DNA from 3 places in the Dickeya sp. CFBP 2040 genome. Region 1 is predicted to be linked to each of the others. Evidence: predicted binding sites of a transcription regulator. Region 1 holds the regulator's gene; each other region holds the start of a gene.

Region 1 (10,568 bases):
ATTATTATCTCGGCCAGCCGGGTATCCTCATCGGTTTCTGGCGACCTGCTGGAAGTGCAGATTCAGGACAACGGTCCCGGCATTCCGGTCGGTCAGGAAAAAATGATTTTCGACAAGTTTGCCCGCGGGCATAAAGAATCCTCCATTCCCGGCGTCGGGCTGGGATTGGCGATTTGTCGGGCGATTGTGGAGATTCACGGCGGACGAATCTGGGCCACCAACGCAAATGAGGGTGGCGCAGTGTTCCATTTTACGCTGCCGCTGGGTGCGCCACCGGCGCTCGAACCTGAAGAGATGGAGTCCTGACCCTGTTACAGACCAACATTCTGATCGTAGAAGATGAAAAAGAGATCCGGCGTTTCGTGCGTAACGCGCTGGAAGGTGAAGGCTGTCGCGTGTTTGAAGCCGAGACGCTGCAACGGGGATTGATAGAAGCCGCCACCCGCAAACCGGATCTCATTATTCTTGATCTGGGTCTGCCCGACGGCGACGGCATTGATTACATCCGTGATCTGCGCCAATGGAGCGCCATTCCGGTTATCGTGCTCTCGGCGCGTACCGACGAACAAGACAAGATAGACGCGCTGGATGCCGGTGCCGAAGATTACCTCACCAAGCCGTTCGGCATTGGCGAATTACTGGCGCGTGCGCGGGTGGCACTGCGCCGTTTTAGCACCCCTCAGCAGGAAACCCCATTGATTACGTTTTCAAATGTCACCGTGGATTTGGTGAATCGTCAGGTCATGCGCAATCAGCAGGAACTGCACCTGACGCCGATTGAATTCCGGCTGTTGTCCACCCTGCTCGCCAGCCCAGGCAAAGTGTTGACGCAGCGCCAACTGCTCAATCAGGTCTGGGGTCCTAACGCCGTGGAGCACAGCCATTATCTGCGGATTTATATGGGACATTTGCGCCAAAAACTGGAAGACGACCCAACCCGGCCACGACACTTTCTGACTGAAACCGCTATCGGCTACCGGTTTATGCCCTAAACTCGCGCTGATTTCCGCCGGCGCATTGCTGGTGGCGTTGGGATAACCGCCTGACAGGCCATAAAAAAGGCGCTGTTTACACAGCGCCCTGATTGTCAGCCGAGATGACTGACTCTTTCGCGTGACTGATTACTTTGCGTTGCTCAGCACCGCGCTGACGATCTCAACAGCTTCTTTCTCGATTTTTTCACGATGCTCCGCGCCAAGAAAGCTTTCGCAATAAATTTTATAGGCCTCTTCCGTACCGGACGGACGCGCAGCAAACCAGCCGTTGTCTGTCATCACTTTCAGGCCACCAATCGACGCGCCATTGCCGGGTGCGGCAGTCAGACGCGCGGTAATCGGATCACCGGCCAACGTACTGGCTGATACCATTTCCGGCGACAACTTTGACAATGCCGCTTTCTGTGCATGGGTTGCTGATGCCTGTAAACGGTTATAGCTCGGTGCACCAAAACGTGCGGCCAACTCATCATAGTGCTGCTGCGGGTTCTTGCCGGTTACCGCAGTGATTTCCGCTGCCAGCAGACACAGGATGATGCCGTCTTTGTCCGTAGACCAGGGCTTGCCGTCAAAACGCAGGAACGACGCACCAGCGCTCTCTTCACCGCCAAATCCCAACGTGCCGTCGAACAGACCGTCCACAAACCATTTGAAACCTACCGGCACTTCCACCAGTTTGCGCCCCAGGTCCGCTACTACACGGTCAATCATCGCACTGGACACCAGCGTTTTCCCCACCGCGACCGACTCGCTCCACTGTGGGCGATGACGGAACAGGTAGTTGATGGCTACCGCCAGATAATGATTCGGATTCATCAGTCCAGCCGGGGTGACGATACCGTGACGGTCATAATCCGGGTCGTTGGCGAAAGCCAAATCAAACCTGTCGCGCAGTGCCAGCAAACCAGCCATTGCCGAAACGGACGAACAGTCCATACGGATAACACCATCATGATCCAACGTCATAAACCGGAATGTCTGATCAATGGCGTCGTTGACCAGCGTCAGGTCCAATTGGTAGCGTTCGGCAATACGCTGCCAGTAAGCAATACCGGAACCACCGAGCGGATCAACGCCAAGCTTTAGACCCGCGCGCTGAATCGCCGCCATGTCCACGACATCGCCCAGCGCCTCGACATACGGCTCGACCAGATCACGTTCGTGCAGGTGGCCGCTTTGACGCGCCTTGTCCAGCGACTGGCGCTTCACATCACGCAGGTTATCCGCCAGCAACGCGTTGGCGCGTTTCTCAATCACGCTGGTGAGATTAGTATCTGCCGGGCCACCATTGGGCGGATTGTATTTAATACCGCCATCTTCTGGTGGGTTATGCGACGGGGTAATCACAATGCCATCGGCCAGCGCGCCACCCTGGCGATTGTGAACCAAAATCGCGTTTGACACCGCTGGCGTCGGGGTAAAGCCGTTATCCTGCTGGATAATGACGTCAACACCGTTGGCGGTCAGCACTTCCAGCACCGAAATGAACGCCGGTTCGGACAACGCGTGAGTGTCTTTGCCCACGTAGCATGGTCCGGTGATGCCCTGACGACTGCGCTCTTCGGCAATCGCCTGGGCAATCGCCAGAATATGGGCTTCGTTGAAACTGTGACGGGCGGCGCTACCGCGATGACCAGACGTGCCGAATTTAACCGATTGGGCCTGATTGGTCACATCCGGGCGCAACACATAATACTGGGACGTCAACTGTGCGACATTAATCAGGTCGCTTTGCCGGGTCGGTTGTCCGGCTCTTGGGTGATTAGCCATTGGCGTTTCTTCCTGACGCAGTGAGTTAAATGGTGCCGCAAACTTTTTCAGTCAGTTCCGGCGGGAACTTCATCGCCAGCATGATGTACTCGATCATGCTGCGTTTGCGACCGGTATTGGTATTGGTGATAACCCAGTAAGGCGAACCTTCAATGTGCCGGGGTTTAGTCTGGGCGCCGTGCAGCAACAGCGTTTGCTCGTCGGCAGCAAAATAGACGCGAGTGCGGCCATGCAACGATTCGGTAGCGGCGGCAAACTCTTCAGGCGACACGTGATATAAGGTAGACAGTACCATCAGAAAACGATTGACCGCCTTATTCTGCTCCGCATAGTCATCTGACAACAGCAATTCACGCACGGTTCTTACCCGGTCACGTGGCTGTTGTACGGCTGCAGGCTGGGTAATGGTCAACGCCGCTGTCGACGGGGCCACCGACGGTGTTGACTGCGCGCCGCTGAATTTCAGCATACGCCGTAAAATATCCGATGCACTCTCGCCGATATGTTGAGTGTGGCTGGCGATATAACGGTAAAGCTCGTCGTCGACCTCAATAGTTTTCATCTTTATCCAGTACTGTTTTATGTCTTTAATCAATCATTAGGAATTATACAGGCTATGCGCAACCCACGAACAGCGGCAGACGCCGGTGGCGACATATTCAGGATTATCCTGAATATGTCGCACAAATCCCGTACATGAGCGCGGTTTTCGCTCCCTGCCCGGCTGACGCCGCCCGATAGCGTTTACGCTGCGGCCAAACGCCATGATAAAGTCATGATACCCTAAGCCACTGTCTCTCTGAATGAACTTCACCATGAAATTGAATTATCGCTGGCAAAACGCACAACAACCGCAAAATCGATTACCCGTAATCCTTATTCATGGCCTGTTTGGTAACCTGGACAATCTTGGCGTACTGGCGCGTGATCTGCAAAAACATCACGATACGTTGCAGATTGATCTGCGCAACCACGGGCTGTCGCCCCGTTCTCTGGAGATGAATTATCCGGCGATGGCGCAGGACGTGCGCGAGTTGATCGATGAGCTGGGGTTGGAGCGAGTCATTCTGATCGGCCATTCGATGGGCGGGAAAGTGTCGATGGCGCTGACCGAGACGCTTGCCAAATGTATTGACCGTATCGTGGCAATTGATATCGCCCCAGTGGATTATCAGGTTCGGCGTCACGACAAGGTGTTCGCCGCCATTCGCGCCGCCAGTGACGCGGGTGTGGAGCAACGGGCACAAGCTGCGGCAATCATGCGCGATTATCTGCCGGGTGAAGAGGGTGTGGTGCAATTCTTACTAAAATCCTTTCAGCAAGGAGAATGGCGTTTTAACGTGCCGGTGCTGTGGGATGAGTACGAACACATTGTCGGCTGGCGAGAGGTGCCCGCCTGGACTGGACCCATCCTGTTTATTCGCGGCAGCGAATCACCTTATCTGGATGATAGCTACCGCGACGTGCTGTTGCGCCAGTTTCCCGCCGCCAAAGCGCATGTGGTGAGTGGCGCCGGGCACTGGGTGCACGCAGAAAAACCGGAGGCGGTGCTACGCGCTATCCACCGATTTCTAACCACTGACTGAGGTATCGGACGCCGGCAGCCATATCCATCGACGTCATACCACAGTTTAATTGAGCCTTGTCCCCAGTAAACGTTGTCGCCACCTCAACGGCTGGGGTATTATGGCGCGCTAAGTATGAGGGACGGCTGTCTGGCCACTTGCATCGTTAACCACATTTCATCAAAACACCGCCTGCGTTGCTGAAAGCAACGGATTACCCCCAGTATTCGAATCCCGGTGATCCAGTGCGGCGTTTTGGCCGAATTGCTTGCAGTACCATTAGTTATGGCAAAAGAACAAACGGATCGCACCACACTGGATCTGTTCGCGGACGAGCGCCGCCCTGGGCGGCCTAAAACCAACCCGCTCTCACGCGACGAGCAGTTACGGATCAACAAGCGTAATCAATTGCGGCGTGACAAGGTACGGGGGCTGCGTCGTGTCGAGCTGAAAATCAACAGTGAAGCAGTAGATATTTTGAATGCATTGGCTGAGCAGAAAAGCATCAGCCGCAGTGAACTTATTGAACAAATACTGCTGGCGCAGCTGGCGGAACAACAAGACTAACGCTCACTGGCGTCATCCATGACGCCGGTCGTTCTCAGCACATCAGAACGTTTCCCAATTATCATTACTCTTCCTGGCTGTCGCGGCTGGCAATGCCTTGGCAGCAGGGGCAGCCACTGCTCTGACTGGTGCCTGACGTTCACGCCGTGGCTGCAACCCAGTCATCTGTTCCTCTGTCAGCCGGAATACCGATACGGCTTCGGTCAGCACCATCGCCTGTTCTTCCAGCGAACGTGTTGCCGCAGAGGCTTCCTGTACCAGCGCGGCGTTCTGCTGAGTGACGCCGTCCATTTCCGTGATTGCCAGACCCGCCTGAGCAATACCTTTACTTTGTTCATCCGACGCAATGGCAATTTCAGACATGATATCGGTGACATTGGTCACTGCATTAACGATCTCGCTCATGGTGCTACCTGCATCGGCCACCAGCGCTGAACCGTTATCCACGCAACGAACCGACTCGGCAATCAGATTTTCGATCTCTTTCGCCGCCTGTGCACTGCGCTGCGCCAGGCTTCTTACCTCACCCGCCACCACCGCAAATCCACGCCCTTGCTCGCCCGCACGCGCCGCTTCTACCGCCGCATTCAGCGCCAGAATGTTGGTCTGGAAGGCGATGCCATTAATCACACTGGTAATTTCAGCAATCTTCTTCGAGCTGCCGGAGATCTCCGCCATGGTTTTCACCACGTTGTCTACCAATTCACCGCCCTTACTGGCTGTGGTGGACGCCTGGCGGGCCAGTTGGCTGGCGTGACTGGCGTTTTCAGCATTCTGTTTCACCGTCGATGTCAGCTGTTCCATACTGGCAGCGCTTTCTTCCAGTGCTGCCGCCTGCGATTCAGTGCGAGACGCCAGGTCGTTGTTACCGGAAGCAATTTCCGACACGCCCTGATAAATGGAATCAGCACTGGTACGAATCGTACTGACGGTATTAGCCAGACTGGTTTGCATATCACGCAGCAGCGGGAACAGTTTACCCACACAGTTGTTGCCAAAATCCAGAATCGGTTTTCCCAGACGACCAGCAGCAATCACCAGGAAATGGTCACGCAAATCGTTAAGCGGACGCACCAGGTAAGCCACCAGATAGCGATCAGTCAGGAACAGCATCAGCAAACCTGCGACCAAGCCTGCCAGCAAAATAGTCTGTCCTACACCGGTGATAGCTTCCAGCCGATTGCCGGCATCGACGAACATCTCCGACCCAGCCTTGTTGAAGTTAGTAAAAGAAACATTGAATTGACGGCTAAAGGCAGGAACGACGTCTTTAGAATATTTGTCGTATTCATCAAATTTTTTGTCTGCCGCACGTTGATACATGGGATCGACACCCTGAGTAATCAGATTACTCCAGTCGCGGGTCACCGCATCAACCAATTCCTGAGACAGGCCGGCATGGTCAATCTTCTTGAATGCTTCCAGATTAGATTTCAGTAAATCCAACGCAGCCTGTGCTGACTTCAGTTGTTCTTCCGCTTTCTGGTTATCCCCGCTCTGGCGGTAGTCAATCGCGCGCGCCAGTCGGGTGACCATACGAAAATATTGGTCATTACCCGTATTGACCAGGTTCATATTGTTAACCAGTAACGCACTGGTTTTAGAAGTTTCGTTCATGGTTTTGAACGAGTACATGGTGTAAACCGAAACCGCAACCCATAACACGCAGAAGATGCCAAGAACCCACAGCATGGCCGTGCGGATGGCAATATTTTTCAGGAATTGCATAGTTGACTCCATAAACGGGCTATTGATCGAAGAGATAAGGCTTGTTCTAAGTTATGCGATGAAAAAGTCTCTCGCTTTGTAATAAATATTGCTGCACATTTACATTCAATAAAGCACCATGTTCTGTCATCGTCAAAATCACAGGAACATTTAGTGTTTTATGTCGATTAAAAGCCAATAAAATTTATATATTTAATCAATTTCCCATATTTTCAGCCTCCTATACAAACATCGTATTTTAAAAAAATTAAAAAAACATTAAGGAAGTGGTTAATAAAAAACCAATCCGTCACTTCAATGCCATTTATGCACACCGCAACAGATACACGTTTATCCATCAGACAGTGTCTGCTATTATTAGCGGATCGTAGGTGACTCAGGCACCATATCCTTAGGAATCAAGAGGTTATTTTATCTATGGCTCTCATAGGCATTTTTTTTGGCAGTGACACTGGCAATACCGAAAACATTGCCAAGACGATCCAGCAGCAACTAGGAAGCGACGTTGCCGAACTGCACGACATTGCCAAAAGCAGCAAAGAAGATGTTGAGCGTTTTGATATTCTGCTACTGGGTATTCCGACCTGGTATTACGGTGAAGCACAGTGCGACTGGGATGATTTCTTTCCGACACTGGAAGAAATTGATTTTACCGACAAGCTGGTTGCCATCTTCGGCTGCGGAGATCAGGAAGACTACGCAGAGTACTTCTGTGATGCCATGGGTACCATTCGCGATATCATCGAACCGCGCGGCGCAAACATTGTTGGTCACTGGCCAACTGAAGGTTATTACTTTGAAGCCTCTAAAGGTCTGGCGGATGACACCCACTTTGTCGGTCTGGCTATTGATGAAGATCGTCAACCAGAGTTGACCGGTGAACGTGTATCCAACTGGGTCAAACAAATCAGTGACGAGCTTAATCTGAAAGAGTTGCTGGCCTGATTCGCCTGTGGCTCTGAGGCAAATCGACCCAGAGCCATACCGATGTATGTATATAGATAAAACCTATCACAATCAGTAATACATTTTTTTAACTTTTCATTCTGACAAGGTACACTATCTATTCGGTTAGCCGGATTATGTTTAATGATCGATCCTTGCATACACGTTGTTTCTTGCAGATAACCAGCCTGAATACATCAAGTTAACGGGAATCATCTTGCAAAAGTTCCATGGTTTCCATTTCGATGGCGCGGTTCTATAATTGAGACACGTGACCTTTTTTAAGCCAACCGATGATACTAGGCTAATAGCCTCCCAGATAAAGCAAGTAACAGGACTAAATCCGCATGACTGACAACAACACCGCATTAAAAAAGGCCGGCCTGAAAGTCACACTTCCACGACTGAAAATTTTGGAAGTCCTTCAGGACCCTCAATGCCACCACGTCAGCGCGGAAGACTTATATAAAAAGCTGATTGATATGGGTGAAGAAATTGGTCTGGCCACCGTTTACCGTGTGTTAAACCAGTTTGACGATGCAGGTATCGTTACCCGCCACAACTTCGAAGGTGGCAAGTCCGTTTTCGAACTCACTCAGCAGCACCATCATGATCATTTGATCTGTCTGGATTGCGGTCGGGTAATTGAATTCAGCGATGAGTCTATCGAAGCGCGCCAGCGTGAGATTTCAGAGAAATATGGCATCAAGCTGACCAACCACAGCTTATACCTGTATGGTCATTGTAGTAGTGGCGACTGCCGTGAAGACGACAGCGCACATGACGAACGCTAATCGTCTGATACTGAGCAAAAATAAAACCGCCGCGGCGGTTTTATTTTTATCTGGCTACCGCTAGTCTGGCGGCTGTTACCCTGCCCAACTATCACGCAACCCCACTGTACGGTTGAATACCAGATTGTCAGGGCTGGAATAGACACCATCGGCGCAGAAATAACCTTCACGCTCAAACTGATAAGCGTTTTCAGCTTTTGCATTACCCAGACTAGCTTCCACAAACCCCTGAGCAATACTCAGCGAATCCGGATTGATGGTTGAGAGAAAATCCTCTGCTGCACCTGGATTAGCCACGCTGAACAGGCGGTCATACAGACGGAACTGTGCTGGCAGCGCATGAGCTGCTGATACCCAGTGGATCACACCTTTCACTTTACGACCATCAGCCGGGTCTTTGCTCAGGGTTTCCGTATCGCAGCTGCAGTAAATCGTAGTAATCACGCCCTGCTCATCTTTATCAATTCGCTCTGCTTTAATCACATAAGCATTGCGCAAGCGCACTTCCTTACCCAGCACCAGACGTTTGTACTGCTTGTTGGCTTCCTCGCGGAAATCAGCGCGATCAATATATACCTCACGGCTGAACGCCACCTGACGCGTTCCCATCTCCGGATTATTGGGATGATTAGGCATGGTAAGCCACTCTTCATACCCTTGCGGCAGGTTCTCAATCACCACTTTTACCGGGTCCAGCACCGCCATCGCTCGCGGCGCATTCTCATTCAGATCATCACGGATACATGACTCCAGCGCGGCCATTTCCACCGTGTTGTCCTGCTTGGTAACCCCGATACGGCGGCAGAATTCTCGGATAGAAGCAGCGGTGTAACCACGACGGCGCAAACCGGAGATGGTCGGCATACGCGGATCATTCCAGCCTTCTACTACCTTCTCGTTCACCAGTTGGTTCAGTTTCCGCTTGGACATCACCGCATATTCCAGGTTCAGCCGGGAAAACTCATACTGACGCGGGTGGGCAGCAATCGTAATGTTATCCAACACCCAGTCATACAAACGGCGGTTATCCTGAAACTCCAGCGTACACAGCGAGTGCGTGATCCCTTCCAGCGCATCGGAAATACAATGGGTAAAGTCATACATCGGATAGATGCACCATTTATTGCCGGTCTGATGATGCTCGGCAAATTTGATGCGATACAGCACCGGGTCACGCATCACAATAAACGGCGATGCCATGTCGATTTTGGCACGCAAACACGCTGTACCTTCAGCAAAACCGCCGCTGCGCATCTTTTCGAACAATGCCAGATTTTCTTCGACGCTACGATCACGGTACGGGCTGTTTGTGCCAGGGGACGTCAGCGTGCCGCGGTATTCGCGGATCTGCTCCGGCGTCAGCTCATCGACATATGCCAGCCCTTTATTAATCAGTTCAATCGCATACTGGTGTAACTGGTCAAAATAATCAGACGAATAGCGAACATTGCCACTCCAGGAAAAACCCAGCCACTGGACGTCATGCTTGATGGACTCAACGTACTCGATATCTTCTTTTACCGGGTTAGTATCATCAAAGCGCAGGTTGCACTTGCCGTTGTAATCTTCAGCAATGCCGAAGTTCAGACAGATGGACTTGGCGTGGCCAATGTGAAGATAGCCGTTCGGCTCTGGAGGAAAACGCGTCTGAATATTGTCGTGTTTACCGGTAGCCAGATCTTCATCAATAATCTGACGAATAAAGTTGGTTGGGCGGGCTTCAGCCTCACTCATGCTTGGTTCCTCAAATGCAAAAAAACAACCCATAACCACTAATGATCCAACAAGCCACGCTGGGAAACAACCGTTTGTTTCATGAAAATTCAAGATAAAAAAACGGAGCGTACGTTTACGTACGCTCCGTTTGTCGAGATCTGACAGCGATAACGCCTGCTGAATTATTCCTGTGAAACGTCGCGTAACGCCGCTGCGATGTTTTCCGCCTGGGTACCAACGACAATCTGCACGCTTTGCTTATTGAGGCGAATCACCCCAGCCGCTCCCAGAGTACGAGCAGCAGGCTCATCCACCAGCCCGGAATCCTTCACACTCAACCGCAAGCGAGTAATACAGGCATCGATCCCAGTCAGGTTATCTTTGCCGCCAATGGCCTGCAAATAGCCTCTCGCCACCGATTGGGTATTACCGGCAGGTGCGGTTACCCCCTCGGATGAGGACTGCGCCGCGACAGCTTCACGCCCCGG
Region 2 (10,568 bases), on a different contig from region 1:
CCGCTTCCAGCGCCTGACTCAGTTGCGTCACCGACAACGGGCCGCGCAGCAACAGCCGGGTCAGCGAATTATAACTCCCCGCGGCCTCCGCCAGCTGGGCGTGAAACAGCAACCCTTGCTGTAACGGCAACACCGGCAACACCGCCGATAACGGCCCGTAATGCTGACGCAGGCGTTCCAGCACCGCGTCGCTAACGCCGTCCTGCGCCACGTCAGCGGATACCAGCGTATCGGACAGCGGCGGACAATCCGCCAGATCTCGCCACACCTCAATCGCCTGCGTCATCCCTTGATGCAGTGCGTCGATATCATCAGCATCGAACACTCCATGCGCCCATCCCCAGTGAATAGCCAACTGTGGCTGTTCGCCCTGCTCGTCAACAAAAATATTGATGTCCAGTGGGTGACTGAGCGGCATCGTCGGTGCCTGCACCACGGCAAAAGCATCGCGGAAATAGCGCTCGCTGCGACGCGGCGACCATGGCCCTTCGCTCGCGTCGAATCGTCCCAGATAGTTGAACAGAATTTCCGGCGCGTGTGCATCCAGCGCTGCCAGTATATCGGCGCTCTGTGTATCCAGATAACGCAACACGCCATAGCCAATGCCGCGATCCGGCACCGCCCGCAGCGCCCCTTTCACTGACCGCAACACAGCCCACGGCGTGGCGTCCGGTTCAGCTGGCGCAGTAATACACACCGGGTATTCGGCAGTCAGCCAGCCGACTGTACGACCAAGATCCAGCCCCTCCGGCGTGTCAATGCGACCATGGGATTCCAACGCCAGTCGCAGCGGCTGAACGCCAAAGCGGCGCTGGCAGGCCAGAGTCAGCGCCCCCAGCAGGATCTCATCCACCCGCGCCTGATAACGTTCCGGTAAAGTCGTCAACACCGCATGGGTCAGCCCGGCATCCAGTACCCGGCGCGACTGCTGTCGGGTCTGTTCCTGATCACGGGACGGGTCGAGACGCCGCTGCCCCAACCGTGGCAGCGATGCCGCCAGCGCAGATTGCCAGAACGGCAATTCAGCACGGCGTGCCGTTACCTGCCCTTTCAGGCTGGCAGACCAGTCAACCAACGAACACTCTTCAGCGGGCAACACGGTCAGTTGACCAGCCATCGCCGCTTCAGCCGCCTGACACAATTCCGGTAGCAGCACACGCCACGACACGCCATCCACCACCAGATGATGGATAACCAGCACCAGTCCGCAAGCACGGTCATCGCGTTGCAGTAATACCGCCTGCATCATCTGGCCTGCCGCCGGGTCAAGACGCGACACTGCCGCTTCAAGTGCCCGCTCCGCTGCAACCTCAACCGGCTCTTGTGCGGTTAGCCTGTCGCACTGTAGTGATACAGTCGGCGATGAAGCGGCTTCAATCACCAGATGCCCGTCGCGGGTCAGCGAGGTTAACGCCGGGTGTGCCTGCACCAGCGCGGTTAATGCCTGTGCCAGCTGTGCTGGTTGCAGCGCGTCAGGCACCGACAGGAATACGCCGTGCGCAAACAATTGGTTGATGTCCGCCAGCCGGGCGAAGCTATGCACGATGGACAGACCGTCCACCACGCCATGCCGTACCGTACGCACCGGCGCAGCAACAGCCGTCAATGGCTGCATCGCCTGCGCCATACGCGCCGGTGTACGTTCGGCGAAAATGGTTTTCGGTCTTAGTTGCCAGCCAGCGCGTCGCAACAGTGTGCCCAGCCCCATGGCGGAAATACTGTCGCCGCCGAGTGCGAAGAAATCCGCCTCCGCGCTGACCGACTCCAGCTTCAGCAGGCTGGCGATGGACTGGCAAATCAACCGCTCCTCGTCGGTGGCCGGTTCGCGTCCTATCACCGCCGCGGCCTGCTGTGGTTTCGGCAACGCCTGACGGTCAATCTTGCCGTTGACGGTCAGCGGCAGCTCCGCCATCACCATCAATACCGCCGGAACCATGTAGTCCGGCAGTTGTTCTGCCAGTTGGGCCAACAGGCGGGCGGCGCAATCCGGTTGTTCACGGGCGGCATCGTCCGGCACCGAGCAATAACCAATCAGCCGATGCGTCGCGCCGAGCGGTTCGGCGATCACCACCGCCGTGCTGACTTCATCCAGCGCTACCAGCGCGTTTTCCACTTCACCCAGTTCCACGCGGAAACCACGTACTTTGATCTGATGGTCAACACGGCCAATAAACGCCAGTTGACCGTCGTGACGCCAGCGCATCAGGTCGCCGGTGCGATACATCACCGCGCCCGGAACAAACGGGCAGGCGACAAAGCGCGTAGCAGTGAGATCCGGGCGACGCAAATAGCCGCGCGCCAACCCCGGCCCAGCGATATACAGCTCGCCGGGTACCCCTACCGGCACCGGGCGCAATTGGTTATCCAGCAGCCAGACTCTGGTATTAGCGACCGGCTGGCCGATAACCGGCTGACTCGCCACCGTGACCCGTGCGCCCAGCGTATCGATGGTGTATTCCGACGGTCCGTAATAATTATGAATTTCCATCTGCGGATGCTGACGCATCAGCTGCCACAGCCGCGGCGTGGCCGCTTCGCCGCCAATCATGATGAAAACAGGCTGATGGTTATCCGATTCCAGCAAACCGCTGTCGATCATCTGGGTGAAGAATGACGGCGTGATATCCAATAAATCGACAGGCATCTGATTAAAATGCTGCACCAGCGCCCAGGCATCTTTACGCAGTTCTTCATCGAAAATGTGCAATTCACTGCCCATCATCATGCAAAATAGCGGTTCCCAGGAGGAATCGAAGGAGAATGACGCCGTGTGTCCGGCACGCAAACGGCGGCCATGTTGCTGTGAGAAACGGGCGATTGCCGGGCCGAACAGGAAGCTTGAATGCGACATCATCAGGTTGAGCAAACCCGCGTGGGTACTCATCACCCCTTTCGGCTTCCCGGTAGAGCCGGAGGTATAGATCATATAGGCCAGATGGTCGCCGCACAGCGGTTCGCGCCGTTCCGCATCCGTCACCGGGTGGGCGGGCAACCGGGCGCACTCGGCCCGCAAGCTGGACTCATCCAGGCACAATACCTGCGGCAATTCCGGCATCTGTGCACGCACCGCGCTGTGGGTCAGCAGCAGCGCCGGACGCGCGTCGTCGCACATCAACGCCAGACGCTCGCGCGGATAATCCAGATCCAGCGGCATGTAAGTCGCGCCGCTGGCCAGCACCGCGAAAATCGCCACCACCGACGACACCGAGCGCGGCACGCCGATCGCCACCACATCGCCCGAACCAATTCCTTGCGCCATCAACCGGCGTGCCAGTTGCATCACCCGCGCCGACAGCTCGTGGTAACTAAGCTGCTCGCGCCCACAGGCGACAGCCAGCGCATCCGGCTGTTGCTGTACCTGTTGTTGCAAGCAGTCCAGTACTGAGCGCAACGTCGCCGGTATCGTCAGGCACGGGCCACTACCCCAGCCGTCGATATGCCGCCATTCGCTGTCGCAGAGCAGGTTCAGTGCGCCGATGGCCTGATCCGGTTGCGCTACCAGTTGCGCCAACAGGTGTTGCAGACGCTGCGCGTGCCCCTGCAAGGCGGGGCTGTCGTAACGCGCCGGGTTGGCGACCAGTTCCAGCTGTAACTCGCCGTCCTGTACGCCGAGGGTAAACTCCATGTCGTCCACCGGCCCCATCGCCAGCACGTGCGTCGTTACCGGCGTGTTCCCCAGCGTCAACCCGGCGTTGTAGACCTTGAAGTTAATCACCGGCCCGTACAACCCCTCGCTGCCGCCAACCAGACCGAGATCACGCCGCAACTGTTCCGCTTCATAGCGCTGATGACGCCGTACCGCCTTGATTTCCGTCTGTAACATTTGAGCGGCATCGATTAACGACATCGCAGGTTGTAGCGTCAATTGCAGCGGCAGCACGTTGACCACCGGGCCGCAGGCGCACAGTGCCGCTGAACCCATCCGCCGCATAAACGGAAAACCGACCGACAAACGCGGCTCGCCGCTCATGCGATAGAGGTACACCGCCAGCGCCGCCATAGCGATTTCAGCCGGTTGCACCTTACCGCCAAACCGTTGCTCCGCCAGCGTAACAAACGGTGCGGCAGGCAACGTCACCTGCTGGTACAGCGTACGAGTGCCTGCTGGCGCGGTCTCACACACGTCCGCCGCCAGTGACACCGGTGTCGGCAACTGGCTGGCATGATCGCGCCAGAACGCCGCCGCCTGCTGACAGGCGGGCGAGCGTTCCCACGCTTGATACTCCGCCACCACATCGGCAAACGGCGTAAACGGCGACGCCTGTGGCGTTTCACCGGCGATAAGCGCGTTATAAATCGTCACCATCCGCCGGGTAAGCGCATCAAAGCTAAAACCATCCACCATCAGGTGATGAAAGCGCTGATACCAGAACCATCGTTCCGGCTGCGCCGACACCTGCATAATCACCTGCCGATACAGCGGTTGCCCGCCATCGGCTGGCAACGGTGCCGCCAGATCCGCGTGCATCAGCGCCCAGGCGGCGTGTTCGCCCTGCGCCGGGTCGCTGAAATCCAGCCATTCCGGTTCGTCCATCGCCACAGCACCCGGTGTGGATGGCAGCCACTGCACCGGCTCGTCGAGATCATTCAGGCCAAAGCGCGCCTGTACCGTATCCGCTTCCGCCAGCCCCTGACGGATGGACGCCAGCAGGCGAGCCGGATCGACCGGGCCGTTCAGTTCCAGCGCATGTGCCACGGTAAAGGCATTCGGCTGGCTGGCTATCTGGTCGGCCATCCAGATACCAGGCTGAGCCGCCGCCAGCGGCAGTTCCTGCCAATCCACCGACGGCGTCAGCGTTGATTCGTGGGAAGATGCAGGCTGGCCAGGTAATTCGGCTTGATTGGGTGAAAGTGCCATGTTGGGTGCAAGTGTTATGTTGGGTAACTGCGCTGTGCTGGGTGACTGCGCCTGGTTAAATCGCTCTGACACGTTGTTTTCCTTACTCCGTCAACGGAAACAGTCTGACTGGGAACGCCGGTTAGGCTTCGCGGGTGCGCAGACTGGCCGGACGCATGTCCTGCCAGTGAGTTTCGGTATAAGCGATACACGCCTCACGGGATTGCGGCCCGTATACCGCCTGCCAGCCCGCCGGCACCGCGGCAAACTCTGGCCACAGGCTGTATTGCTGCTGCTCGTTGACCAGCACCAGAAACGTCAAACGATCATCGTCAAACGGATTCAGTTGTTCCTGACTCATTGTTGTTACCTCATGTGATAAGAGTTGCCGCGCATTATCGGGCGTTGTCGTTGTTCAGCAGCCAGCGAAATCCGTCAATCAATCCGCCGCGCCAGCACAGGGTGTCATGTCCGCCGGCATACACACGCTGGTGAACCTGATGCCCCGCCGCTATCAGCGCCTCATGCATCTGTTGATTGACGAAGGCGATATCCGCCTCGCGTCGCCCCGCTTCCTGAAAAATCACCAGCGGCGATGCCGTCTGGCCGCTCTGGCGCACCTCGGTGATCAGCACACCGGGTTCCAGCGTGTCGCGCTGATCAAAGTCGGTGATGAATTGCAGGTTCGGCCACCAGAACGACCCGGATTGGGTTAACACGCGGCCAAAACGCTGCGGCCAGTGCAGACCGGCGTACAATGCCGCCAGCCCACCATAGCTCTGCCCGGCTACCACCGTACGATCCGGGTCGTCGCTGAACGGTGTCAGGCGCGCTGCCTGCGGCAACAGTTCCTGTTGCACCGCCTGCCAGAACGCGGCATCGCACGGCAGTTCACGGCTACGGGTTTCCCCGTCAATCGCATCGATAAACAACCAGACCGCGGGTGGTAAATATCCGGCGTCGGTTTCCGTATCCAGTGCGGCAAATAGCGGCGTATCGTCGGCCCATTTCTGCCCGTCCAGCACAATGCATAATGGCCGTTGTGCCGGTTCATCGCTCACCCCGGTGGTGTACAGCCAGATACGGCGCTGGTTGTCGAGCTGTTCGCTCTTCCAGTCAAACACCGTCAACCGGGTGGCGTCCGGCGGCAATGCCGAGCCGTTGTCCACCGCCTGCCAGGCCGGTTGTGGCAACGCTGCCGGCATATGCGCCGCCGATAACCGTTCTCGCCATGGTTGGTTCAGGTTGAGTGGATCAGCAATCGCGCAGGGAAATAGCGAACACCACCACTCCCGTTGTTGCTTATTACGCACTTGCTCGTCGTCGCTAAATACCGGCGGCAAGCGCGCCGCTTCAATCGGGATCAGGGAATAACTGCCGCGCCAGTCATGCTCAATCACCATCGACCAGTGCCAGATGTCAGTACCGGGGAGTCGCTCCAGGCTCTGCGGATCGGTGCTGTGGTGATCAGTGACACCATTGATATCGGCATACACCCGTCGGATAGCGGAATGGCGTTCGTCACCGTCCGGGTCGCGCCAGAGAAAGGTAACCCGCACCCGCGCGGCATCCAGTGCTTCCACCAACGGTGTTCCCTGTCTGGCTATCTGTTGCCACCAAACGTCTTCCCCTGCCTGAGGTGATGACAAAAGTGTTGCGGCGAAACCTGACGGCTGTGCTGCCGACATCAAAACCTCCTGGGGCTGCCCTTTACGTTTCACTTACATTTAATTAACAGAACTAATGTATTTGTTTGTGAACTTACAATTTCTTAGACAAGAGAAATAATATTGAGAACCATTTACATTTGCAATAAGATGTAAATCCCGATGTCTGTCGGGATAAAAAACTGATGTCCCGGTCAAAAATGTATGACAGATAAAATTAACAGCATGAATTTAAAGTTAATTAACTGGATAAATGAGATGAACGGCAAGGCCGGGAATATATAACCTGAAACATATAAAAAATAAGGTCTTTCTCAGGAGGGGAGAACTGATGCGTAGCACCAGGAATAACCAATTAGCAAAATTAAAGTCTTGGCAAAAAAATAAAAATGCGATGCCAGCCGTGCTGGCTTCCACCTTGCTGGTGGCAGCACACGCACAGGCGGCGGACACCACTAGCGGCACCGACACCATGGTCGTATCCGCCACGGCTGGTGAGAGCGTTACCGCTCCGCTGAAAGGCATCGTGGCGAAAGAGAGCGCTTCCGGCACCAAAACCAGCACACCACTGATAAAAACCCCGCAAACAGTCACCGTAGTAACCCGCGACCAGATGGATGCGCAGGCGGTTTCTTCCGTGTCCGACGCGCTGAATTACTCCAGCGGCGTGGTCAGCAACTACCGTGGCTCCTCCAACCGTAACGATGAAGTCATTTCCCGCGGCTTCGGTTACGCGCCAAAGTTCCTTGACGGCCTGAGCTATGGCCTGAGTGGTCAGGGTGCAGCACTGGGGAAAATAGACCCCTGGTTGCTGGAGCGGGTAGAGCTGGTGCACGGCCCGGCGTCGGTATTGTATGGACAGGTCAACCCCGGCGGGCTTATCAGCATGACCAGCAAACGCCCGACGGCAGAAGATATCCACAAAGTGCAATTCAGCGCGGGTAATCAGCGTCTGGGCGAAGCGGCGTTTGATTTTGGCGGCGCACTCAATGACGATAAAACCCTGCTCTACCGCCTCAACGGCATCGCCAGCACCCGTGACGAATTCGTCAAGGATTACAAAGAAAAACGTGTCGCCATCGCGCCGGCGATCACCTGGCTGCCTAACAGCGACACCAGCTTTACGCTGCTGACCAGCTACCAGAACGATCCTAAGGCGGGCTTTCGCAACTTCCTGCCTAAAATCGGCACTGTGACCGAAGCCAGCGCTGGCTATGTCCCTTATGACCTGAACGTCAGCGACCCCTACTATAATCGGTCAAAACGCGAGCAGGTCGGTATCGGTTATATTTTTGATCATTCATTCAATGACAACGTGACCTTCCAGCAAAACTTCCGCTACTCCCAGTTGAGGGAGCGCTACAAGTATCTGGTTTATAGTACGAGTAACCCGGAAATCTCCGATACCTCGCTGGCCCGCCGTCAGATCCGTGAAGAACTTGACGCCGACGAAATCGGTCTGGATAACCAGATTAAGGTCAAACTGGAAACCGGCGATGTCCAACACACTGTACTCAGTGGGGTGGATTACAAATGGCAGGATCGCGATTACAACTACTGGCTCAAGCGCGGCGACCAGTACAACTTTGACTGGGCGAACCCCAGCTACGGTGGTTCTTATCTGGTCAGCGACAGTCAGCTAGCACTGGACACGTCTTACAAGAAAAAACTCGATCAGGTTGGCGTCTATCTGCAAGACCAGATGGAATGGAACCAGTGGAACCTGCTGCTGTCCGGTCGCCATGACTGGAGCCAAATACGCACGCAAAACCACATAACTAGTACGTCAACACAGCAAGACGACAGTAAATTCACCGGTCGTACCGGCCTGCTCTACGCTTTCGATAACGGTATTTCGCCGTATGTCAGCTACAGCACCTCGTTTGAACCCAACCTGGACTCCGGCGCACCCGGCACACCTGCGTTTAAACCGACAACCGGCGAACAAACTGAAGTCGGCATCAAGTTCCAGCCGAAAGGCAGTAATACGCTGCTGACCGTCTCACTGTTTGATATCACGCAGAAAAATATCACCTCGTACAACAGCGTGACCCAATACAAGGAGCAGATCGGTAAGGTGAAATCCCAAGGTGCGGAAGCGGAAGTACATACGCAACTGACGCCGGAAATCAGCCTGATAGCGGCGTACACCTACACCGATGCGGTCACTAAGGAAAGCAACACCGCCAACCAGGTCAACAAAGCACCGTCGTCTATTCCACGCCATTCCGCTTCCACCTGGGGTAGCTACAGCTTCCAGAACGGCCCGCTGAAAGGCGTCACGCTCGGCACCGGGGTGCGCTATGTCGGTTCTACCTACGGCGATAACGCCGAGAGCTTCAAAGTACCGGCCTATACCCTGTACGACGCGATGGCGCGTTACGAGCTGGGTTCACTCACACCGCAGTTGAAAGGCACCACCGTGCAACTGAACGTCAACAACCTGACCGACAAGCGCTACGTGGCGTCATGCGGTAGCGATACCGCCTGCTTCTACGGCAGCGGACGTACTGTCGTCGCAACGGTCAACTATAGCTGGTAATAGGCAGCAGGGCGGGGTTTCCCGCCCTGCGGTGACGCCGGCGCATCACTATTTTGTTCCACTTCCGACATAAGGAAAACCCCGTGTCAACGCTCGCAGCCACCTCTTCATCGCTGGATGTTCGCACGCTTCAGCACGATGATTTTCTGTTTCTGTCTCCCGACAACAGCCTGCATACCCGCGGATGTTATGCCGCCTTGTCGATGCCCGTGGCAGATGGCGGCCACCTGCAAGGCAGCGTTCAACAGCAGGTAAACGCACTGTTTGCCCGTGCCAGGCAGGATGGTATCGCCCGGCCATTGCTGGTGGGCGCTATCCCGTTCGACAAACGCCAGCCTGCCCGCCTGTTCGTGCCGCAACAGTCTCACTGGTTCGCACGCGATACGCTACCGCCCGACACACAACCCGCCACGCCGATAAGGGCGCGCCGGATACGTGAAGTGCCGGGTCACGATGCGTTTTGCCAGATGGTCAGCGCCGGCGTCGCTGCCACCCGTAACGGTGAGTTGAATAAAATCGTGCTGTCTCGTCTGTTGGATATCGATACCGAGCAGCCGCTCGACTCAATCCGCCTGCTGCGACAGATCAACCAGCAAAATCCCTGGAGCTACAACTTCCACGTGCCGCTGGAACAGGGCGCACTGCTGGGCGCCAGCCCGGAATTGCTGCTGCATAAACAGGGTAGCCTGATTGTGTCGCAACCGTTGGCCGGTTCAGCCCGTCGCAGCGACGACCCGGTGGAAGACCAACGTCTGCGCCGTACGCTGATGGCCTCAGCCAAAGATCGCCACGAACACCGGCTGGTCACCGATGATATCCGCCGGGTGCTGGCACCGCGCTGCCGGACACTCACCATTCCAGACACGCCGGAACTACTGAGCACGCCGGTGCTGTGGCATCTGGCGACCCGGATTCAAGGCGACGTGTTGGACGCACGGGAAAATGCGCTGTCGATTGCGTGCCTGCTGCACCCTACCCCGGCGCTGTGCGGTGTGCCGTTTGAAGCGGCGCGAGATCGCATCGCCCAACTGGAGCCGTTCACACGCGGCCTGTTCGGCGGCATCGTCGGCTGGTGCGATGATCAAGGCAACGGTCAATGGGTGGTGACCATTCGCTGCGGCGAAGTACAGCAAAACCGGGTGCGACTGTTTGCCGGCGCTGGCATCGTGCCAGACTCTCAGCCCGTGTCTGAATGGCACGAAACCGGCGTTAAATTGAGCACCATGCTGCGTGCATTTGGTCTGCGACAGGATCAGGAGTGTGCAGCATGATGATTGAATTCACCCGCTGGCCGCCCGAACTGGAACAGCGCTATCGGGAACGGGGCTACTGGCTGGATGTGCCGCTGGGCGACATCCTCACCCGGCACGCCAACAATGACGATATTGCCTTGATCGACGGTGACCGCACGTTCAGTTACCGCCAGTTGAATCAGCGCGTGGCGCAACTGGCTGGCGTGCTGCAACGCCGGGGAATAACGCCGGGGCAAACCGCGCTGGTGCAGTTAGGCAATATCGCCGAA
Region 3 (10,568 bases), on a different contig from region 1:
TCTGCTGGCTGAGCGACATCAATTGTCCGCTGTTGGCGAGTCGCTTGTATTCTGCGTCTATCTGCTCGTATTCGCCCGACTGAGGAGCAAACTCATTGAGTTCTTTGAGCTGATATTGCAGCAATTCCCGGCGTGCTTCCCGTTCGATGGTTGCTTGCTGGTGTTGCGCCAGTTCGCGGCAGCTTTGGTGCCACTGTTGCCAGATTTGACGCATGGCACAGAGCAGTTGTGATTCGTCGGCGTAGGCATCCAACAGGTGACGTTGATGTTCCGGTTTGAGCAGTAACTGGTGAGCGTGCTGGCCGTGGAGCTGAATCAGGTGCTGGCCGAGTTCGCGTAATTGCGACAACGGCACAGCCGTACCATTGATGAACGCACGGGAGCGACCGTCTGCGCTGATGACGCGGCGCAGCAGGCATTCGTTGTTGTCATCAAGCTGATTGTGCTCCAGCCAGTGTAACGCAGTTGGCGTATCCGTCAGTGAAAAACGGGCGCAAATGTCGGCTCGACTGGCGCCGGGACGTACCATATTGGCGTCAGAGCGATTACCCAAACAAAGGCCGAGAGCATCAATGGCAATGGATTTTCCCGCCCCGGTTTCACCGGTAATGACGCTCATCCCTGCCTGAAAATCAATTTCCAGTTCGCGCACAATGGCGAAATTACTGATTGTGAGTTGCGCCAGCATGATAGTGTCCTGTATGTAACAACAACTGTTATTAAATACAGTATAGACTGGTTTTTTGTACAGTAAAGTAGCAAGCGCCACTTTTAGAATAATTTTTTAGACCAACCGAGTTTGCTGCTCAATGTATTGAAATAGCTGTAATTTTCAGGATGAATTAAGTTTAGTTGATGCTTGCTGCGCTGGATACGCACTTCTTCACCCTCCTGAACCGGCAGTGAAATCTGACTGTCGCAGCTGATTTCCAGGTCCTGAGTGATGTGGGAAAATTTTAGCCGGATGGAACTGCTGCTGTTGATCACCAGTGGGCGAGCCGACAAGGTGTGTGGGAACATCGGCACCAGGGCAATCGCATCCAATGATGGGGTCAGTATCGGGCCGCCGCCGGATAACGAGTAAGCGGTAGAGCCGGTAGGGGTGGAGATAATCAGACCGTCAGAGCGCTGGGAGAAAGCGAATTTGTCGTCAATATAGACTTCAAATTCAATCATATGTGCTACCTTGCCGGGATGAAGCACGACCTCGTTGATGGCGGTGCTGCTACTGTTGGGATGGTTGGCACGGCACACTTGTGCTTCCAGCATAAAGCGTTGTTCACGAATGTAGCGACCGGCCAGCACTTCGCTCAACTGTTGCTGAGTATGATCCGGGTCGAGATCGGTGAGGAAGCCGAGATTACCGCGGTTAACGCCGATAACGTTGATATCGTAGCGAGACAGCACCCGTGCGGCGCCCAGCATGTTGCCGTCGCCGCCGACCACCACCGCCAGGTCTGCCTGCTGACCGATGTCCGACAAGCTGCCGGTCATGGCGTCTGTTAATTGCAGTTCGCGGGCAATCTGTTGTTCGACTACGACGGCGTAATCCTGTGCGCGTAGCCAGTGATACAGCATTTCATGGGTGGTCAAGGCATGTGGGTGACGTGGATGACCAACAATGCCAATGCAGTTAAACGATCTGTTCATTTGGGTGCGTTATCCTCATAAGAACACCGGCAGCTCACGGTTTTTGGACCGATAATCAGACCAATAATATGTGAGTGATTCCCTTGAAACCCCGGTTTTGATCCCCATAATAAGCGAACTAGCGAGATGAATGCGAAAAACGCGGAGATTTTCATGAGTAGTAAAGAACAGAAGTCGCCTGACGAGCAAGTCTTGGATCAAAAGGAAACAGCGCAAGGTCAGCAAGCGGATGCCGTGCCAGAGACGACGGATGTCGCTGACCCGCGTGATGAACGTATCGCAGAATTGGAAGCGCAACTGAACGAACTTCAGCAGCGCGAGCGTGAAAGCGCACTGCGTGCCCGCGCCGAAATGGAGAACATTCGTCGTCGTGCCGAACTGGATGTGGAAAAGGCACATAAATTCGCGTTGGAGAAATTTGCGAGTGAAATACTGCCGGTGATTGATAACCTGGAGCGTGCGCTGGAAATGGCGGACAAATCCAATGAGGCGCTGTCCGGCATGATCGAAGGGGTTGAACTGACGCTCAAAGCGATGCTTTCTGCCGTGAGCAAATTTGGCATTGAGGTGGTGGCAGAAGTGAATGTACCGTTTAATCCGGATGTTCATCAGGCTATGACCCTGATCGAATCTGCCGATCATGCGCCTAACCATGTGATGATGGTGATGCAGAAGGGTTATACCTTGAATGGTCGCTTGTTGCGTCCGGCGATGGTTGCCGTCTCCAAAGCCAAAGAGTAACCTCTTTCTGTTGCCCTCCAGGAAGTAGCCAATGGGTTCCTTCCTGGGGTGTTTCATCATATCTTTCCTTTCATTGTTACCCTGACCTTCTTCTCTGTTCCCACTCTGTTGTTAATAAATGGCTCTTGTTGCTTAAATGTTTTATTTGTGTGGTATTGTGTAAAGTGCTTTATTGGGGTGATTATTCATTAGTCGTTTTTTTGTTTGTATTTTGTTAGTCTCTTCGTATTAAAATGTGTGCTGTCTGTCAGACAAAAGCATCGTCAATACCTATCAGAGTAATCACTTCTTTCACTATAAATGCAGTTGATAATCATTATCATTTTTGCGATAGTCATAAAACAGTAGCGTCAGAAGGGGTACTCATATGCCGGGGAGTCGTGTAGTGGAATCAGTCAGCCGAACATCAAGAAAGCTCAAGCTTTCGTTGATGGGGCCGGCCTTTATCGCGGCGATCGGTTATATCGATCCCGGTAATTTTGCTACCAATATTCAGTCGGGCGCGGCGTATGGCTATCAGTTGCTGTGGGTGGTGGTTTGGGCCAACCTGATGGCGATGTTGATCCAATTACTCTCTGCCAAACTGGGTATCGCAACCGGCAAGAATCTGGCGGAGCATATTCGTGATCGTTTCCCGAAACCTGTTGTCTGGGCCTACTGGATACAAGCCGAGATCATCGCTATGGCGACGGATCTTGCTGAATTTATCGGCGCGGCAATTGGTTTTAAGTTATTGCTTGGCGTGTCGTTGCTGGAGGGGGCAATCCTCACCGGAATTGCCACGTTCTTGATCCTGACATTACAGCAGCGTGGGCAAAAACCACTGGAGATGGTGATTGGCGGCTTACTGTTATTCGTTGCGGCGGCCTACATTGTTGAGTTGATTTTCTCCCGCCCGGAGCTGGCTTCTCTGGCGAAGGGGATGGTTGTGCCCAGTTTGCCTAATTCTGATGCGGTGTTGCTGGCTGCCGGCGTGCTGGGTGCGACTATCATGCCGCATGTCATTTATCTGCATTCGTCTCTGACGCAGCAGCAGAGCCATATAACCCGTGCCGAGCGTTATTCCGCTACCAAGGTAGATGTTGCAGTGGCTATGACTATCGCCGGGTTCGTGAATCTGGCCATGATGGCGACAGCGGCGGCGGCGTTTCACTTTAGCGGCAATACCTCGATTGCTGAACTGGATCAGGCGTATCTGACGCTGAAACCGTTGCTGGGGCAGGCGGCGGCGACTATTTTTGGCCTGAGCCTGGTGGTGGCGGGGTTGTCGTCCACCGTAGTGGGGACGCTGGCCGGTCAGGTGGTGATGCAGGGGTTTGTGCGTTTTCATATTCCGCTGTGGATTCGCCGCGTTGTGACTATGTTGCCATCTTTTATTGTGATTCTGTCCGGTATGAACCCGACCAGGGTGCTGGTGTTAAGCCAGGTATTGTTGAGCTTCGGCATTGCGTTGGCGTTGATTCCATTGCTGGTGTTTACCGGTAACCGCGACCTGATGGGATGCCTGGTGAACAGTCGCTGGGTACAGAACACCGGCAAGGTGATCGTCTGTATGGTGATTGCGCTCAATCTGTATCTGGTTATCGATACGCTGCTGGGATGACTTGACGCGTTCTTCGTTGCGCCTCCGCTAGTCGGGGGCGTTTGCTTTTTGTGGTTACGACTTTTCTGCTTTCACTGATGATTACGTGCAATTCGTCGATGCCCGGCCTATTATCTGAAGCTGATTTTTGATACAGAGATGCAATTATGTCGGTGCCGATTACTATCGTTGAGAAGAAGCTGTTATCTGATCACTGGTTTGTATTGCATAAATATGTGTTCGATTTGAAGCGGAAGAATGGCGGCATGGTGCGCCAGATGCGCGAAGTGTATGACCGTGGTAACGGTGCGACCATCTTGCTGTATAACCGGGTAAAAGGCACGGTGGTGTTGACGCGTCAGTTCCGTATGCCGACGTATCTAAACGGTAACGACAGCGGGATGCTGCTGGAAGCCTGTGCCGGTCTGCTTGATGATCAGTCGCCGGAACAGTGTATCCGTAATGAGGCTATCGAAGAAACCGGCTACCGGATCGGTGAAGTGGAAAAGCTGTTTGAGGCTTATATGTCGCCGGGTGGTGTAACCGAATTGCTGCATTTTTTCGCTGCGGAATATGATGATACGCAAAAACGCACTTCTGGTGGGGGTGTGGAAGATGAAGATATCGAAGTGCTGGAGTTGCCGTTTAGTGAGGCGATGACCATGGTCAGAGATGGCCGCATTAAAGATGGCAAAACCATTATGTTATTGCAGCACGCACAGATTAATGGCTGGTTTGCCAACGCACGTTAACCGCACGATAAAACCGTAAGTTGATGATGTCGATAACAAGGGGCCAATTTGGCCCCTTGTTGCTTATGTGGGAGTACATTTGCAACGTTGCCGCTCTGACTGATCCTTCCTGTAACTCGCATTATTTAGGGTATATATATCGGGAAAGCGCTCGCTGAGGTGAGTGAGTTTCAATCTCATTAATTAATTATATTAAGCGGTATTCCGGCGCGGATTTTGTAATGCTTCATGGTTTCGCAAATCACAGACACGATACACTGGGTGACCTGCTGCCCTACTAACAAAGCGATAAAATAAGGTAATTAGCTATGGATGAACAACTTAAGCAAAGCGCACTGGATTTCCATCAATATCCGGTGCCGGGAAAAATCCAGGTCTCCCCGACCAAACCGCTGGCAACCCAGCGTGATCTGGCATTGGCTTATTCTCCGGGTGTTGCTGCGCCTTGTCTGGAAATTGCGCAAGACCCCCTGGCTGCTTACAAATATACCGCGCGCGGCAATCTGGTCGCGGTGATCTCCAACGGTACCGCAGTGCTTGGGTTGGGCAACATCGGTGCGCTGGCCGGCAAGCCGGTAATGGAAGGCAAAGGGGTGCTGTTCAAGAAGTTTTCTGGCGTCGATGTGTTTGATATCGAAGTGGATGAGCAGGACCCGGACAAGCTTATCGATGTGATCGCGGCGCTGGAGCCGACCTTCGGTGGTATCAATCTGGAAGATATCAAAGCGCCGGAGTGCTTCTACATCGAACAGAAGCTACGTGAGCGCATGAAAATTCCGGTATTCCATGACGACCAGCACGGCACCGCGATTATCTGTACCGCAGCAGTGCTGAATGGTTTGCGTGTGGTGGAAAAACAAATTGCCGACGTCCGGCTGGTGGTGTCGGGCGCGGGCGCGGCATCCATTGCCTGCCTGAACCTGCTGGTGGCGCTGGGTTTGAAGCACGAAAACATCGTGGTGTGCGATTCCCGTGGCGTTATCTACAAAGGCCGCGAAGCCAACATGGCGGAAACCAAGGCGGTATATGCTATTGATGATAACGGCAGCCGTTCATTGGCCGATGTTATTCCGAACGCGGATATTTTCCTGGGTTGTTCCGGCCCAGGCGTGCTGACGCAGGAGATGGTAAAAACCATGGCGCCGCGTCCACTGATTATGGCGTTGGCTAATCCGGAACCGGAAATTCTGCCGCCGCTGGTAAAAGAAGTGCGCCCGGATGCCATTGTGTGCACTGGCCGTTCCGACTACCCGAACCAGGTCAACAACGTGTTGTGCTTCCCGTTCATTTTCCGCGGTGCGCTGGACGTAGGGGCGACGACCATCAATGAAGAGATGAAGCTGGCCTGTGTGCACGCCATTGCTGATTTGGCGTTGGCGGAGCAGAGCGAAGTGGTGGCGTCTGCCTATGGCGATCAGGATCTCTCCTTCGGGCCGGAATATCTGATCCCTAAACCGTTCGACCCGCGTCTTATCATCAAGATTGCGCCGGCGGTAGCGAAAGCGGCGATGGAATCCGGCGTGGCGACCCGCCCAATTGAAAACTTCGATGATTACATCGAGAAACTGACGCAGTTTGTCTACAAAACCAACCTGTTCATGAAGCCTGTCTTCTCTCAGGCCCGTACTCAGCCGAAGCGTGTGGTGCTGGCGGAAGGGGAAGATCCGCGCGTGCTGCACGCCACGCAGGAGATGGTGTCGCTGGGGCTGGCGTTCCCGGTGTTGATTGGTCGTCCGAGTGTGATCGAGAAACGTATCCAGAAGTTGGGATTACAGATAGCTATCGGCAAAGATTTTGAAGTGGTGAACAACGAATCCGACCCACGCTTCAAGGCATACTGGACCGAGTATTTTGAGATGATGAAGCGCCGTGGCGTGTCTCAGGAACAGGCCCAACGCGACATGCGTGGCAACCCGACTCTGATCGGTTCCATCATGGTTCACCGCGGCGAAGCGGATGCGATGATCTGCGGTACGGTTGGTAACTATGACGAGCATTTCAGCGTGGTGGAGAAAGTGCTCGGTTACTGTGATGGCGTACATGTCGCGGGGGCGATGAACGCGTTGCTGCTGCCAAGCGGCAACACCTTTATCGCAGACACTTACGTCAATCCGGATCCGACCCCGGAGCAACTGGCGGAAATTACTCTGATGGCGGCTACTACCGTGCGTCGTTTTGGTATCGAACCCAAAGTGGCGTTGCTGTCGCACTCCAGTTTTGGCACCTCAGATTCGCCAACCGCGAAGAAAATGCGCGCCACGCTGGAGCTGGTGAATAAGATGGCACCAGAACTGCAGATTGATGGCGAAATGCACGGCGACGCTGCGCTGGTGGAAGCCATTCGCCGTGAGCAGATGCCGGACAGTCCGCTGAAAGGCGCGGCCAATATCCTGATCATGCCGAACATGGAAGCCGCCCGCATCAGCTACAACCTGTTGCGTGTCTCTTCTTCTGAAGGTGTGACTGTCGGGCCGGTGCTGATGGGCGTGGCTAAACCGGTGCATATTTTGACGCCGATTGCCTCTGTGCGTCGCATCGTTAATATGGTGGCGCTGGCGGTGGTGGAAGCGCAGACTGCGCCGCTGTAATGTGGCGTATTGCTGACATATTGCTGAGATGAAAAGACCAAACCGGCAGGTTACCCTGCCGGTTTTTTTACGCCTGCTGGCGCAGCCACTTATCCAGCTCGTTGGCAAACTGCTGGCGATCTCGTTGGTTTAATGCAGCCGGGCCGCCGGTTTGCACGCCGCTGGCGCGTAACGTATCCATGAAATCCCGCATGGTCAGCCGTTCGCGTATGGTATCCAGAGTGTAACGTTCACCGCGCGGGTTGAGTGCGACCGCTTGTTTTGCCAACACTTCGGCGGCGAGCGGAATATCGGCAGTGATCACTAGATCGCCCGGCTGAACGCGGCGCACGATTTCGTTATCCACCACATCAAATCCCGCGGCGACGCGCAGGCTATGGATGTGTGGCGAAGGCGGCGTTTTGAGAGGCTGGTTGGCGACCAGCGTCAGGCGGGTTGCAGTGCGATCAGCGGCGCGGTATAGCACTTCTTTAATGACGTTGGGGCAGGCGTCGGCATCCACCCAAATGGCGGTCATCCTCGTGGCTCCGGCTGTGTAGCCAGCCCAAGCCAGTCACGTGCGGGTAAAAAGTCGCGGTATAATGCCGCTTCCGGGCTGTCTGGTTCCGGTTGATACCGGTATTCCCAGCGCACCAGCGGCGGCATCGACATGAGGATCGACTCAGTGCGCCCGCCGCTTTGCAGGCCGAACAACGTGCCCCGGTCCCACACCAGATTAAACTCTACATAGCGCCCACGACGATAAAGCTGGAACTGGCGTTCCCGCTCGCCCCACGGAATGTCTTTTCGGCGATTGACGATTGGCAGATACGCCTGCTGGAACCCTTCGCCCACCGCACGCATGAAAGCGAAGCTGGTGTCGAAGTCCGGCGTGTTGAGATCGTCGAAGAACAGACCGCCAACGCCACGTGCTTCGTTGCGATGTTTGAGGAAGAAGTAATCGTCGCACCATTGCTTGTAGCGCGGGTAGACGTCATCACCGAACGGTTGGCACAGATCAAAAGCGGTTTGATGCCAGTGGATAGCGTCGTCTTCGAAACCGTAGTACGGGGTGAGATCAAAACCGCCGCCAAACCACCATACAGCGGGTTCGCCCGGCTTTTCGGCGATGAAGAAGCGCACGTTCGCGTGGCTGGTTGGCACATACGGATTGAGCGGGTGAATCACCAGCGAAACGCCCATCGCCTGAAAGCTGCGCCCAGCCAGTTCCGGGCGGTGGGTGCTGGCTGAGGACGGCAACGAGGCGCCGGAAACGTGAGAGAAATTCACCCCAGCCTGTTCGAATACCTGCCCCTGACGCAAAACACGGCTGCGCCCGCCACCGCCGGAAACATGTTGCCAGGCATCTTCAATAAAGGTGGCGTTGCCATCGGTCAGTTCCAGTTGCCGGCACAGGGTGTCCTGTAGTGTGAGCAGAAATTGCTTGATCGCGTTGATATCAGGTGCACTCATAATATCCCTTATCATGATGTTGAAAGGCTGGTTGGGCGTCATCCAGCCTGGGCTTATTCTGTCTTAGTATATCGAAATTCGGCAGTTCACCCATTGCCGGAATTGTTGCAGGCATGAATTGTCCGTCGCAGATATGGATTGTCGGCTATTGCTGAAAAGTGTTATTGCGTCTGTGATGAATCGCGGGATAATCAACATTGACCTGTTAACTCTAGATGGCGAGCCGTGATGGAAATCCGCATATTCAGGCAAGATGACTTTGAAGAAGTGATCACCCTTTGGGAACGCTGCGATTTGCTGCGTCCCTGGAATGACCCGGAGATGGATATTGAGCGTAAGCTTAATCATGATCCTGACCTGTTTCTGGTAGCGGAAGTGGGCGGTGAGGTGGTCGGTTCGGTGATGGGCGGATATGACGGCCACCGTGGTTCAGCCTACTATCTGGGGGTGCATCCTGATTATCGTGGTCGCGGCATTGCCAATGCGTTGATCAGTCGTTTGGAAAAAAAATTGATCGCGCGCGGCTGCCCGAAGATCCACCTGATGGTGCGTCAGAGCAACACCGCTGTCATCAGTATGTATGAAAAGATGAATTACGACATGGTCGATAGCATTACGCTGGGCAAGCGCCTGATTGAAGACCAGGAGTATTGATCGTTCCCATTTGGCACCGTTGTGCGCTGCCAACGGTGCCTGAGAAACTTCGCGTAGTTCCCTCCCTGTTTGATGCCGGAATTGCCGTTCCCCGCCAGCAGGTACTCACTGCTCTGTTCCGATGTTCGTTCCCTTGTTGCTGCCGGGATGGCCTTCCCTGCGGAACGCCTTTTCCAGGGCGAAGTTTTTCCCGGTCAGCCCGAACAATGGTAATCTTGGCGGCATCTGTGTGCCGGTACCGTTTTATGTTGAGGAGTCGAGAGTGACAAAAGTGCGTCCGTTGTTTTTGGTTTTCCCGTTGTTGCTGGCAGGGTGCAGCACCTTATCCGGTTTTTCCTGGTCCAGTTTGTCACCATTCAATTGGTTCGGCCATCGTCTGACGGTGTCAGACGCCGGTGTCGGCGAAATCAACGCTGCGACGCCTATGCTGGAGTCAGCGCTGGACAACGCGTTGAACGGTGATTATCGCCTGCGTGGCGGCATGGAAACCCGCAACGGCAAATTGGTATCGATCTATGAAGCGCTCAAGGATGACAGCGTCAGGCTGGAAATCAGCGGCGTGCCAAAAGGCCAGGTGAAGCAGGTAGCGGTGATGGACAAGGCTATTGCCAGCGAGTGGGGGGTGAAAATCGGCGATGAATTCAGTTCACTTTACAGCAAAGCATTTGGCGTCTGTCAGCCGGGACAGGGCGCGGATGCCCGCAGCGTGGAGTGTGTGGCGCCACAAGGTAAACACGTCAGCTACCTGTTTTCCGGCGACTGGAGCGGCCCGGAAGGATTGATGCCATCTGATGATATTCTCAGGAACTGGAAAGTCAGCAAGATTGTCTGGCACGCACAGGGACGGGAATAATCAATATTAGTGGTGCATTCAGAGCCGGGATAGTGTTATCCCGGCGTCTGTAGCTGTTTTTTGTACGCCATGCAACCAATCTCCTGATGATTGGCTAGCTTATTTTTTCTCATCGCCATTTTTATCACGCTTTGTGTAGTCATATGACATGGCGAATTATCTCTGTCTGTGCGGCAGATGTTCAGGCTGATGGCTGTGATTTATTGGACGAATTGCGCATCAGTTTTTGACGATCAACCCATGTATCGGTTTCAGGATCATAATAACGGCTGGGCCATATTTCCTCTGGCTTAACC

What was found. Region 1 encodes Fur, which represses iron uptake genes when iron is present. Its sites were predicted from a motif close to ATAATAATGAGAACNACTATCAA; they were not measured.
Region 2: a site for Fur is predicted at 6,622-6,644, ahead of fes (enterochelin esterase). Genes of this name have one in related genera too.
Region 3: a site for Fur is predicted at 2,698-2,720, ahead of Dpoa2040_RS07810 (Nramp family divalent metal transporter). Genes of this name have one in related genera too.

Annotation. Positions count from the first base shown of each region.
Region 1 is NZ_JAAVXH010000028.1:24,370-34,937, forward strand. It holds gene kdpD (two-component system sensor histidine kinase KdpD) at 1-306, shown strand, start outside; gene kdpE (two-component system response regulator KdpE) at 303-992, shown strand; gene pgm (phosphoglucomutase (alpha-D-glucose-1,6-bisphosphate-dependent)) at 1,122-2,765, opposite strand; gene seqA (replication initiation negative regulator SeqA) at 2,791-3,327, opposite strand; gene ybfF (esterase) at 3,581-4,351, shown strand; gene ybfE (LexA regulated protein) at 4,616-4,897, shown strand; gene Dpoa2040_RS03910 (methyl-accepting chemotaxis protein) at 4,940-6,625, opposite strand; gene fldA (flavodoxin FldA) at 7,043-7,570, shown strand; gene fur (ferric iron uptake transcriptional regulator) at 7,918-8,364, shown strand; gene glnS (glutamine--tRNA ligase) at 8,440-10,098, opposite strand; gene nagE (N-acetylglucosamine-specific PTS transporter subunit IIBC) at 10,263-10,568, opposite strand, start outside.
Region 2 is NZ_JAAVXH010000013.1:69,948-80,515, reverse strand. It holds gene Dpoa2040_RS01580 (non-ribosomal peptide synthetase) at 1-4,858, opposite strand, end outside; gene Dpoa2040_RS01575 (MbtH family protein) at 4,980-5,198, opposite strand; gene fes (enterochelin esterase) at 5,233-6,525, opposite strand; gene Dpoa2040_RS01565 (TonB-dependent siderophore receptor) at 6,836-9,046, shown strand; gene Dpoa2040_RS01560 (isochorismate synthase) at 9,130-10,317, shown strand; gene Dpoa2040_RS01555 ((2,3-dihydroxybenzoyl)adenylate synthase) at 10,314-10,568, shown strand, end outside.
Region 3 is NZ_JAAVXH010000056.1:103,014-113,581, reverse strand. It holds gene recN (DNA repair protein RecN) at 1-688, opposite strand, end outside; gene nadK (NAD(+) kinase) at 772-1,650, opposite strand; gene grpE (nucleotide exchange factor GrpE) at 1,804-2,391, shown strand; gene Dpoa2040_RS07810 (Nramp family divalent metal transporter) at 2,759-3,994, shown strand; gene nudK (GDP-mannose pyrophosphatase NudK) at 4,141-4,725, shown strand; gene maeB (NADP-dependent oxaloacetate-decarboxylating malate dehydrogenase) at 5,034-7,313, shown strand; gene Dpoa2040_RS07795 (YaiI/YqxD family protein) at 7,381-7,830, opposite strand; gene hemF (oxygen-dependent coproporphyrinogen oxidase) at 7,827-8,765, opposite strand; gene Dpoa2040_RS07785 (GNAT family acetyltransferase) at 8,994-9,419, shown strand; gene Dpoa2040_RS07780 (RpoE-regulated lipoprotein) at 9,682-10,272, shown strand; gene Dpoa2040_RS07775 (helix-turn-helix transcriptional regulator) at 10,454-10,568, opposite strand, start outside.